2 linked regions of the Pyxidicoccus trucidator genome follow. Each later gene encodes a partner of the first gene's protein in a complex. Links are inferred from orthologs where the notes say so. Each region holds a gene or a part of one and is shown in the gene's direction. Other genes may lie near its edges.

What was found. The genes of interacting proteins can lie anywhere in the genome.
Region 2: the proteins of grxC (region 1) and G4D85_RS18200 are in contact, whole or in part, in an NMR structure (PDB 1QFN), measured with the Escherichia coli proteins. The link is inferred for Pyxidicoccus trucidator from one-to-one orthologs.

The regions. Positions count from the first base shown.
Region 1 is NZ_JAAIXZ010000027.1:105,384-111,223, forward strand. Bases 49-2,878 are described here. They hold grxC (glutaredoxin 3), read left to right. Parts: upstream 49-1,251; coding sequence 1,252-1,506; downstream 1,507-2,878. Other genes in these bases: groL (chaperonin GroEL), read left to right, coding at 49-1,101; G4D85_RS44475 (hypothetical protein), read left to right, coding at 1,605-2,006; G4D85_RS44480 (hypothetical protein), read left to right, coding at 2,097-2,878. Also shown: more of groL, read left to right, coding at 1-48; more of G4D85_RS44480, read left to right, coding at 2,879-3,101; G4D85_RS44485 (sigma 54-interacting transcriptional regulator), read left to right, coding at 3,163-4,545; G4D85_RS44490 (hypothetical protein), read left to right, coding at 4,586-5,797. UniProt on the Escherichia coli protein: The disulfide bond functions as an electron carrier in the glutathione-dependent synthesis of deoxyribonucleotides by the enzyme ribonucleotide reductase.
Region 2 is NZ_JAAIXZ010000005.1:563,999-569,552, reverse strand. Bases 1-3,066 are described here. They hold G4D85_RS18200 (ribonucleoside-diphosphate reductase subunit alpha), read left to right. Parts: upstream 1-386; coding sequence 387-2,747; downstream 2,748-3,066. Other genes in these bases: G4D85_RS18195 (ribonucleotide-diphosphate reductase subunit beta), read left to right, coding at 2,824-3,066. Outside these bases: more of G4D85_RS18195, read left to right, coding at 3,067-3,834; G4D85_RS49490 (hypothetical protein), read left to right, coding at 5,426-5,554. UniProt on the Escherichia coli protein: Provides the precursors necessary for DNA synthesis. Catalyzes the biosynthesis of deoxyribonucleotides from the corresponding ribonucleotides.

The DNA.
Region 1 (5,840 bases):
CTGGAGACCACCCTGGACGTGGTCGAGGGCATGCAGTTCGACCGCGGCTACCTCTCCCCGTACTTCGTGACGGACCCGGAGCGCATGGAGGCCGTCCTCAACGACGTCCTCATCCTCATCCACGAGAAGAAGATCTCGTCGATGAAGGACCTGCTGCCCATCCTGGAGCAGGTGGCGCGCGCCGGGAAGCCGCTGCTCATCATCGCCGAGGAGGTCGAGGGCGAGGCCCTGGCCACCCTGGTGGTGAACAAGATCCGCGGCGTGCTGAACGTGTGCGCGGTGAAGGCGCCGGGCTTCGGTGACCGCCGCAAGGCCATGCTCGAGGACATCGCCACCCTGACGGGCGGCCGGCTCATCGCCGAGGACCTGGGCATCAAGCTGGACACGCTGACGCTCCAGGACCTGGGCCGCGCCAAGCGCATCACCATCGACAAGGACAACACCACCATCGTCGACGGTGCCGGCGGCCAGAAGGACATCGAGGCGCGCGTGAAGCAGATCCGCGCGCAGATCGAGGAGACCTCCAGCGACTACGACCGCGAGAAGCTCCAGGAGCGGCTGGCGAAGCTGGTGGGCGGCGTGGCCGTCATCAACGTCGGTGCCGCCACCGAGACGGAGATGAAGGAGAAGAAGGCCCGCGTGGAGGACGCGCTCAACGCGACTCGCGCGGCCGTCGAAGAGGGCGTGGTGCCCGGCGGCGGCGTGGCCTTCATCCGGTGCCTCAAGGCGCTGGAAGGCCATGAGTTCACCGCCGGCGAGAAGTTCGGCGTGGACATCATCCGCCGCTCCGTCGAGGAGCCCCTGCGCCAGATTGTCGGCAACGGCGGCCTCGAGGGCAGCGTGGTGGTGAACAAGGTCAAGGAGGGCACGGGCTCGTTCGGCTTCAACGCCGCCACCGGCGCCTATGAGGACCTGCTGGCCGCGGGCGTCATCGACCCGGCCAAGGTGAGCCGCAGCGCGCTGCAGAACGCGGCGTCCGTGGCCTCCCTCATGCTCACCACCGAGGCCATGGTGGCGGAGCGTCCGAAGGAGGAGAAGGATGCCCCCGCCGGCGGTGGCGGCATGGGCGGCATGGGCGGTATGGGCGGCATGGGCATGTAGTCGCCCCCCACCCCGGCTCCCATGCCGGGGTGACTGCCTGACAGCGGCCTCCGGTTCCCCAAGGGAGCCGGGGGCCGTTGTGTTTTCCAGGCAAGGTGGCGGCGGGGGCTCCCGGCCCTTAGTTTGGTAGGCAAGAAGGAGGTGCTGCCCGTGAAGCCCGTGAAGATCTACACGACGACCTACTGTGGGTACTGCGTCCGCGCGAAGGACCTGCTCAAGCGCAAGGGCGTGGACTACGAAGAGGTGGACGTCACCGGAGACGACTCCATGCGCTCGAAGCTGGTGGAGATGAGCGGCGGCCAGCGCACCGTGCCGCAGATCTTCATCGGCGACACGCACGTGGGGGGCTACTCGGACCTGTCCCGGCTGGACACCGAGGGCCGGCTGGACCCGATGCTGGCCTGAGCCGGCGGCCAGGCAGGCGGGCGCCATGCTCCGCCTGCCCCGAAGTGCCGTGCCTACCTTCCCTCCCGTGGCACATCCCCTTTCCGCGGGAGGTAGCAATGGCAGGCGAAGCAGCGCAGACGGGCACCCGTGACGAGCACTACAACCTCATCAGCGCCCTGTATCACCTCCTCAAGGGCGCCTCGACGGGTGAGCAATACATCGCCGACGCCGAGGAAGCCGGCGACCAGGAGCTCGCCCAGTTCTTCCGCGACTGGCAGGAGGAGCAGCGCAACCTCTCCGAGCGCGCGAAGAACCTGCTCGGGACCCGGATGCTGGGCGGCGAGAAGGCCGGCACCGGCCGCAAGGCCAGGGCGGGCACCGGAAAGAGTGTCCCCACGCGCTCGGCGAGGGCCCAGAGCAACGCGGGCGTCCAGTCCGGCGGCAACGCCACGGACGACATCGTGGACGAGGAGTCCAAGGAGTCCTTCCCCGCCAGCGACTCGCCCGCGCGCTATTGAGCGGCGGCGCGCCCTCGGCGGCGCGGCCCCGGGCATGAGGGCCGCGCCGGTTTCTGGATTCGACGGGGCCGTTCGTCTTGGATGGAGGCTGTGACTCGCACGTCCCTCCTCGCACGCACGGCCCTGGGGCTGGTGGCCCTGGTGGCCCTGGCCTGCCGGGGCCCGTCCCTCCAGGTGAAGCATGACGTGCCCGCGGACCTCGGCGTGGCCGCGGTGGTGGTGTACCCGGTAGTCCTGCGCTGGGAGGCCCCCGCATGGCGCGCGGTGGAGGTGTCCCAGCGGCTGGTGGACGTGGCGCTGGCCGAGGCCAGCGCCGAGGCCCTCTTCTTCGGCCCCACGGAGGTGCGCGTGTACAGCCCGGAAGCGGACGACGCCTGGGCCGCCAGCGACGCGGTGGCGGTGCTGGCCCCGTATGGCGTGCGGCCGGAGGGGGCGCTGGTGCTGCGCGCCCGGGCGGAGCGGCGCGTCCAGGCCGGACAACGTGAAATGCTGGACAGTCGCGGCCGCAGCGTGGGCCAGAGTGTCAACGAGGCGGTGGTGTACCTGGGCACGGTGGAGGTGCTGCACCCCGCCAGCCGGACGGTGGTGCTGGAGGTGTCCGGCGAGGCCCCGGCGGACCCCTTCGCGGTAGCCACCGACGACGGCGCGGACCCCACCCCGGAGCTGACCGGACTGCTGGAGACGCTCACCCGCGAGGCCCTGAAGGGGCTGTCCGGCACGCTGAAGCCGCCGCGCGCCCCCTCGCCGCCCGTGGCCACGTCCGTGGCGTGGCTGCCCTGGGAGACGCTGGAGCTGGGGCCCGAGCTTGCCGGGAGGGATGTCCTCGACGCGGAGGTGCTTCGCCAGCAGCGCCTGCGCTTCGCCAACCCGGGCCTGGAACCCGCCCTCCTGGATGCCCTGGCCCGGCAGCCCGCCGGCCTGTACGTCCGCGAGGCCCCCCCGGGCGCGAAGCTGGCGGCGGGGGACCAGGTGCTGTCCCTCGACGGCCGCCCCGCCCCACCCCAGGCCCTCGCCCGGACGCGGCTGGCCCCCCTCCCGGTGGAAGCGCGGGTAAGAAAGGCCTCCGGGCAGATTGTTTCACTCTTGCTGCCTTGAAACTTCGTGGTGCGAGTCGTGCTTGCCCCCCTGGTCCCCTCGCACCTAAAGAGGACCCATGATGGAACCCAGGCCCGAGGTCACCCAGACCGCCCAGACGGAACAGGACGGCCGCACCACCCGCATTCCCATCCACGAGTGGACCGTGGAGGTGGTGGCCGGTCCGGATAAAGGCAAGAAGGTCACCAGCCAGGACGGGCTGGTACGCGTGGGCTCGGACCCCGCCAGCGACCTGGTGCTCACCGACAGCACGGTGAGCCGCCGCCACCTGGAGGTGGAGCGCACCTCACGGGGGCTGCTGCTGCGCGACACCGGCAGCCGCAACGGCACCTTCCTCGACGGACGGCAGGTGGTGCAGGCGTACCTGTCCAGCGGAGACAAGGTGGAGCTGGGCAAGACGAAGCTGTCCGTGAAGGTGGCGCCCCGCCCCACCGAGGTGGAGGTGGCCGGCGCCGAGTCCTTCGGCACGCTGGTGGGCGCCTCGGAGAAGATGCGCTGGGTCTTCGCGGAGCTGCGCCGCATCGCCCGCGAGGACATGAGCCTGCTCATCGAGGGTGAGACGGGCACCGGCAAGGAGCTGGCGGCGCGCGCGGTGCACCAGCACTCGGTGCGGCGGCACGGCCCCTTCAAGGTGGTGGACTGCAACCTCATCTCCGAGGAGAAGGCCGAGCGCGAGCTGTTCGGCGGCCTGCGCGCGGGGGAGAACGAGGACCGCGAGGCGCGCGGCGTCTTCGAGGCGGCCCGGGGCGGCACCCTCTTCCTCGACGAGGTGGGCGAGCTGCCGCTGCAGGTGCAGGGCAAGCTGCTGCGCGTGCTTGAGACGCGCGAGGTGCCCTCGCTGGACGGGCAGCCGGTGGCGGTGGACGTGCGCGTCATCGCCTCCACGCACCGCAACCTGGAGGAGGACGTGCGCCAGGGCCGCTTCCGCGCGGACCTCTACTTCCGGCTGGCGGTGGCGCGGGTGCGCCTGCCGCCCCTGCGCACCCGGCGGGAAGACCTGCCCGCCCTGGCCCAGGCCCTGTCCCAGACGCTGCGCGCCAGCGTGACGCTCACCCCGCAGACGCTGGCCCTCTTCGAGGGCTACGACTGGCCGGGCAACGTGCGCGAGCTGCGCAACGTGCTGGAGCGCGGCGCCCTCATGGAGGAGACGGGCAACAGCAGCTGGCTGGACTTCCTCGCGCAGCCGTCGCGCCGGGAGGAGGGCCAGGCCCCCGCCACCAACGTGTCCGCCATCGTCACCAACATGCCGTACCACGAGGCCAAGGACCGGGTGCTCGCCGACTTCGAGCGCTTGTACTTCGCCGAGGTGATGCGCACGGTGGGCTTCGACATGAAGGCCGCCGAGCAGCGCACCGGCCTGTCCATGCAGAGCCTCTACCGACTCTTGAAGAAAAACGGGCTTCGCCTCAAGGACCTCAAGAACGCCGAGGGCCTGGAGAAGTAGAAGCCCGGACGCAGTCCCCACCCCCAGGGAGAACAACCGCATGTTGCGTCGTCTTGCCGTAGCCTCCTTCGCTCTCACCGCCGCCTGTGCCGGAACGCAGAAGACCGATGCCGCCGTCACCGGCGCGGACGGGCAGCCCATGACCAAGGAGGAGAGGGTCAAAATCACCAACCAGCCGCCGTTCGACCTCGTCTCCTGCTTCCCGCGCGAGCTGAAGATGCCGGAGCAGAGCAGCCAGGGCGTGGTGCTCGGCGCGCTGCTGTCCGCGCGCCCGCAGGTGCAGGAGTGCCTGGTCGACCCGAAGAATCGCGGCCCCGCGGCGGCGACGAAGCTGAGCGTGAAGACCACCCTCACCGACCAGGGCGCCACGCACGCCCTCACCGGGGAGAACCTCACCCCCGAGGGTCAGGCCTGTATCCAGAAGGTGCTGGACACGCAGGTACAGCCAGCGGCGCTCGCCAAGGGCGCTCAGCCGGTGGAGGCCACCATCCCCTTCGAGCACTCCGCCAGCGGCCTGAACTCCGTCACCTTCGGCATCAACGAGGGCTCGGACTTCACCGGCGCGGTGCGCCTGGCGCAGCCGGGCTGGTGTGAGTGCTACGCCAACTTCAAGGACAAGGTGCCCCCGACGCTGACGGCCAAGGTGAAGCTGGTGAAGGCGCAGCAGACGCCGGCCGAAGTCACCTTCGAGCCCTCCGGAGTCACCGAGGGCGACCAGCTGGCCGCCTGCCTCCAGCCGAAGATTGCCGCGCTGCCCGCGAAGCTGTCCTCCGACGAGCTGAGCTTCAGCTATCGCTTCGTCCACTTCAACTCGCAGGCCTCCGAGGAGTCCTCGGCCACCCTGGCCCCCGAGCTGCGCTTCCTGCAGCTGGACCTGGTTCGCACGCAGCGCGCGGCGGACCAGGCCATGGCCGACGGCGCCCGCGGCCCCGCGGCGCAGGCGTTCGCCACGGTGGTGGACCGCTACCAGAAGACCAAGGACTGGAAGCTCTTCGACGAGCTCGAGCGCACGTGCAACGCCCTGGTGGCGGCGGACACCCGCGTCACCGAGGCCACCCAGGGCCGCCTGACGACGGAGCAGGCCGCGCTGACCATCGCCCAGGAGATGAAGGTGAAGGACGCGGAGGGCTGGTCCGAGGCGGAGGCCGCCACCCAGAAGAACCTGGACGAGACGCAGAAGGAGCTCGCCGAGGCGCAGAAGATCGCCACGCAGGACAAGGGCGCCTGCCCGAAGAAGAGCTACAAGAAGTAGCCAGGGCCCGCGGCAGGACCGCGGCCTGGAGAAGCACGAAGGC
Region 2 (5,554 bases), on another replicon or contig:
CCGGAGACGCCGCCGTGACGTGGGGCTGAGGAGGGGTTGTGGGTTACTTGCGCACAGCGAACTGCTGCCTCATAAAAGACCCCATCCTCCCGGCCTCCCCCAGACCCTAGACCCGTCCCCTCACAGGACGGGTCTCACCTGAACACTTTTCCAGTAGCGTGGCCTGGGGTCCGTCCTCCCCGGGGCAGATACCCGCGTCTGCCCAAGGCCATGCCTTTGTCCGGAGTGAGCCGCTCGTGAACTTCGAAACGCCCGTGAAGCCTGCTGCCGCCAACCTGGCCGTTCCGCCCACCACCAATGGCCACCCGGTGCCGTCCATGACGGCCACGCCAGCGCCAGCGCCAGCACCCACGGAGACCGCTCCCGCCGAGTTCGGCGCCACCACGATGCGCGTGAAGAAGCGCAACGGCGGCGCGGAGCCGGTGGACCTCAACAAGATTGTCCGCGCGGTGGGTCGCTGCTGCGTGGGCCTGCCCCGCGTGGACGTCATGCGCGTGGCCACGAAGACCATCTCCGGCCTGTATGACGGCGCCACCACGCGCGAGCTGGACGGGCTCTCCATCCAGACGGCCGCCGCCCTCATCGCCGAAGAGCCCGAGTACGGCCGCCTCTCCGCGCGCCTGCTGTCCGCCTTCATCCAGAAGGAGGTCAGCAACCAGGAGATCCACTCCTTCAGCCAGTCCATCGCCGCCGGCCACAAGCACGGCCTCATCGCGGACCGGCTGCTCCAGTTCGTCCAGGCCAACGCGCGCAAGCTCAACGCCGCCATCGACCCGACGCGCAACGACCTCTTCGAGTACTTCGGCCTGCGCACCGTCTATGACCGGTACCTCCTGAAGAACCCGCAGACGCGCGAGGTGCTGGAGACGCCGCAGGAGTTCTTCCTCCGCGTGGCCTGCGCGCTCAGCGGCGACAACGCGCGCGAGGCGATTGAGCTGTACCGGCTGTTCAGCTCGCTGGAGTACATGCCCAGCTCGCCCACCCTGTTCAACTCGGGCACGCGCCACGAGCAGCTCTCCAGCTGCTTCCTGCTGGACTCGCCCGCGGACGAGCTGGACGCCATCTACAAGAAGTACTCGGACATCGCGATGCTGTCGAAGTTCTCCGGCGGCATCGGCGTGGCGTACCACCGGGTGCGCGCGCGCGGCTCGCTCATCCGCTCCACCAACGGCCACTCCAACGGCATCGTCCCCTGGCTGAAGACGCTGGACGCCTCCGTCGCCGCCGTGAATCAGGGCGGCAAGCGCAAGGGCGCCTGCTGCGTTTATCTGGAGTCGTGGCACGCGGACATCGAGGACTTCCTCGAGCTGCGTGAGAACACCGGCGACGACGCGCGCCGCACGCACAACCTGAACCTGGCCAACTGGGTGCCGGACCTCTTCATGAAGCGCGTGGAGGGAGACGGCGACTGGAGCCTGTTCGACCCGAAGGTCGTCCCGCACCTGACGGACCTGTACGGCGACGCCTTCGAGAAGGCCTACGCAGAGGCCGAGGCCAAGGGCCTGGCCATGCGCAAGGTGAAGGCGCGTGACCTCTACGCCCGGATGATGAAGGTGCTGGCGCAGACGGGCAACGGCTGGATGACCTTCAAGGACATCTGCAACCGCAAGAGCAACCAGACGGGCAAGGACGGCAACGTCATCCACCTGTCCAACCTCTGCACCGAAATCCTGGAGGTGACGAGCCAGGGTGAGACGGCGGTGTGCAACCTGGGCTCGCTGAACCTGAGCCGCATGGTGGTGGACGGGAAGTTCGACTTCGACCGCCTGCGCGCCAACGCGCACCTGGCCCTGAAGCAGTTGGACCGGGTCATCGACCTCAACTACTACCCCATCTCCACGGCCGCGGACTCCAACCGCCGCTGGCGTCCGGTGGGCCTGGGGCTGATGGGCCTGCAGGACGTGTTCTTCCAGCTCCGCATGCCGTTCGACGCTCCCGAGGCGCGGGCGCTGTCGAAGAAGATCTCCGAGGAGATCTACTTCGCGGCCCTGACCACCTCGTGCGAGCTGGCCGAGCAGCTCGGCGCGCACCCCTCCTTCCCGGAGACGCGGGCGGCGAAGGGCGAGCTGCAGTTCGACGCCTGGGGCGTGGTGCCCGAGGACACGGCGCGCTGGGATGCGCTGCGCCAGCGCATCCTGAAGCACGGCCTGCGCAACTCGCTGATGATTGCGATTGCGCCCACGGCGACGATTGCGTCGATTGTCGGCTGCTACGAGTGCATCGAGCCGCAGGTGTCCAACCTGTTCAAGCGAGAGACGCTGTCGGGCGACTTCCTCCAGGTGAACCGCTACCTCGTGCGTGACCTGCAGGCGCTGGGCATCTGGAACGAGAACGTCCGCAACCGCATCAAGATGGCCGAGGGCAGCGTGCAGGACATCACCGAGCTGCCGGAGAACCTGCGGGCGGTGTACCGGACGGCCTGGGAGATTCCGATGCGCTCGCTCATCGACATGGGCGCGGACCGCGGGGCCTTCATCGACCAGAGCCAGTCGCTCAACCTGTTCGTGGAGACGCCGAACATCGGCAAGCTGTCGTCGATGTACTTCTACGCGTGGCAGAAGGGGCTGAAGACGACGTACTACCTGCGCTCGCGCCCGGCCACGCGGATTGCGAAGGCCACGGTGAACGGGGCGGGCATGGGCACGACGATGCCGGCGACCCCTGCTCCGGTGGAGGCGAAGGCGACCGAGGCCGAGGCGGTGGCCTGCTCGCTGGAGAACCCGGAGGCGTGCGAGGCCTGCCAGTAGGCCCGAGGCGCTGAAGCACCGCAGTTCCGAAGGACAGGCAAGAACCCGCGCGCGCAGCGCAAGGAGCACCGAAGCAATGCTGCTGAATCCTGGATTGAACCTGACGCTGCGCCCGATGGCGTACCCGCAGTTCTTCGAGATGTACCGGAACGCCATCAAGAACACCTGGACTGTGGAGGAGGTGGACTTCTCCACGGACCTGGTGGACCTGCGGTCGAAGATGACGGACGCGGAGCGCCATCTCATCCACCGGCTGGTGGCGTTCTTCGCGACGGGAGACAGCATCGTCGGCAACAACCTGGTGCTGAACCTGTACAAGCACATCAACGCGCCCGAGGCGCGGATGTACCTGTCGCGCCAGCTGTATGAAGAGGCGCTGCACGTCCAGTTCTACCTGACGCTGCTGGACACGTACGTGCCGGACCCGGCGGAGCGGGCGAAGGCCTTCGCGGCCATCGACAACATCCCCTCCATCCAGCGCAAGGCGCGCTTCTGCATGAAGTGGATGGACAGCGTCCACGGGCTGGACGAGCTGCGGACGAAGGACGAGCGGCGGAAGTTCCTGCTCAACCTCATCTGCTTCGCGGGCTGCATCGAGGGGCTCTTCTTCTTCGCGGCGTTCGCCTACGTGTACTTCCTGCGCAGCAAGGGCCTGTTGAACGGGCTGGCGGCGGGGACCAACTGGGTGTTCCGCGACGAGAGCGCGCACATGGGCTTCGCGTTCGAGTGCATCCAGGTGGCGCGCAAGGAGGAGCCGGACCTCTTCGACGCGCAGATGGAGCGCGACGTGGTGGCGATGATGCGCGACGCGGTGGAGTGCGAGACGCAGTTCGCGCAGGACCTGCTGAGCGGCGGAGTGATGGGGCTGTCCGTGCAGGAGATGCGCGGCTACCTGGAGTACGTGGCGGACCAGCGGCTCCAGATGCTGGGCATGGCGCCGGTGTTCCGGACCAAGAACCCGCTGCACTTCATGGACCTGCAGGACGTGCAGGAGCTCACCAACTTCTTCGAGCGCCGCGTGTCGTCGTACCAGGTGGCCGTCGGAGTCGGTGCGGCCACGGACGTGGTGTTCGACGCGGCGTTCTGACGTAAGAAAGTCAGTCGACTCATCAAGGGCAGTGCCGCACGACGTGTGGCACTGCCCTTTTTGGTTTGCCGTGAACGGCGTCACGAGGGAACAGCTCTCGCTCGCAGCCGGCCAGGCGCAGGCGGTGCCGCATTGCCCAGCTCATCGAGCGCCTTGGCGCGGCCTGCGTCCTTGCGCGGCTGGGGCCGCAGGGAGGCGAGGCCGTGCTTGCGGAAGCGGTAGTACCAGCGCTCCAGCGTCGGCACGCGGAAGTGCCGCGTGCGCTCGGCTGCGGGTAGGCCCCGGGGGTGGCCGGCCCGCGCGCGTAGCCGAGCTGCTGCCGCGTGCCCCGCCCGTCGTCCGCCTCCTGCAGCAGTCCGGTGGGCGCGGCGTCGAGCGCCACCGTACGCGCCTTGCCCGCCACCAGGCAGTACAGCTCGGCGTTGCCGCTGCCGACGACGTCCGCGGCCAGCGGCGCCGAGACGCCCATCCCCAGGGATGCGAAGGCGCCCACCGGCTGGGCGACGAACCCGTCGCCGGTGTTGGCGTACAGCGTCGAGGTGCCGCTGCCCGGGCTGTAGAGCAGCGCGTCGGCGAGGCCGTCCTTGTTGGCGTCGGTGAAGGTGACGTGCAGCCCCTGGATGGAGGCGAGCTGCTGCCCTTGAAACATTGAAACCGTGATGACTGGCCGAGGGTGGCTGACTCAGCAGGTCGGAGGATGGCTGACTCAGCAGGCCGGAGGATGGTGCCAAGTCATCTCAAGCAGGCCGATTCACTCATCAATGCTGGCGCGGCACACGGCGGAGCAGGGACAAAATGGCGGGCGAACCTGCCCGACTTGCAAGGTTGAGATTGAGGTACCGCTCAGCTCCGGGAAGCCACGAGACTGACACAACAACCACCCAGGAGCGCCCTGGAATACTCGGCTCAAGCGCATGAGACGTTCTGGAGCAACCTGGCAGGAACGAGCACCTGCAAGATCAAGACGTTGCCAGAAATGAGAGGAGGGGCTGATGGAAAATCCCCATCAGCCCCCCTCTGGTAATCGGAAACGAGGAACGACCAGCTTCGACAGCTGGCGTCAAAACACCTGACTACTAGCGCGCCTTCGGGCCGCCGCGGACGTGGAGCTTGATCTTCATGGTGTGCCTCCTTTCTAGGCTAAACGGTACTTGTACTCAAAGCTGGATGTCAAATCGAACCAAAGATAAATGTGTGGCGCATTGCGGCGATGCGGACGAAGTCTCGCGTCGCATCGAGGCGCCCGTATTCAGACAGGGAGCGTGAATCACAAAAGCAGTGGCCGAGGTGTTGACAGGGCGCGACCATCAAGGCGACCTTGGTTCGCGGACCATGGCATATCCCTTCGCGCGGACCCCTCGTTCCCTGAGCTACGAGTCGGACACGCGCCTCGTGTTCGTCGCTCTGATGGTGGCGTGCGCAGGCGGGCTCATCGCCTGGTCGCTGTTCGCCAAGGTCCCGCTCGTCAAGGCCAGCTCACAGGCCCGGATCGAGCCACACAACGCCGTCCATCGCATCGAGCCGCCCAGCGCGGGCAGGGTCGTGCTCTCGCTGCTCAAACTCGACCAGCAGGTCAAGGAAGGCGGCACGGGTGGACGAGGTCGCGGTCAAGGAGGCGCTGGGGAGGGAGCAGGAGCTCGCGCCCAGGCACCGGCTCGCGGTGGAACGCGCGGAGCTGGCCCTCAAGAGCCCGACGGGCGCGGTCTCGGAGATGGAGAAG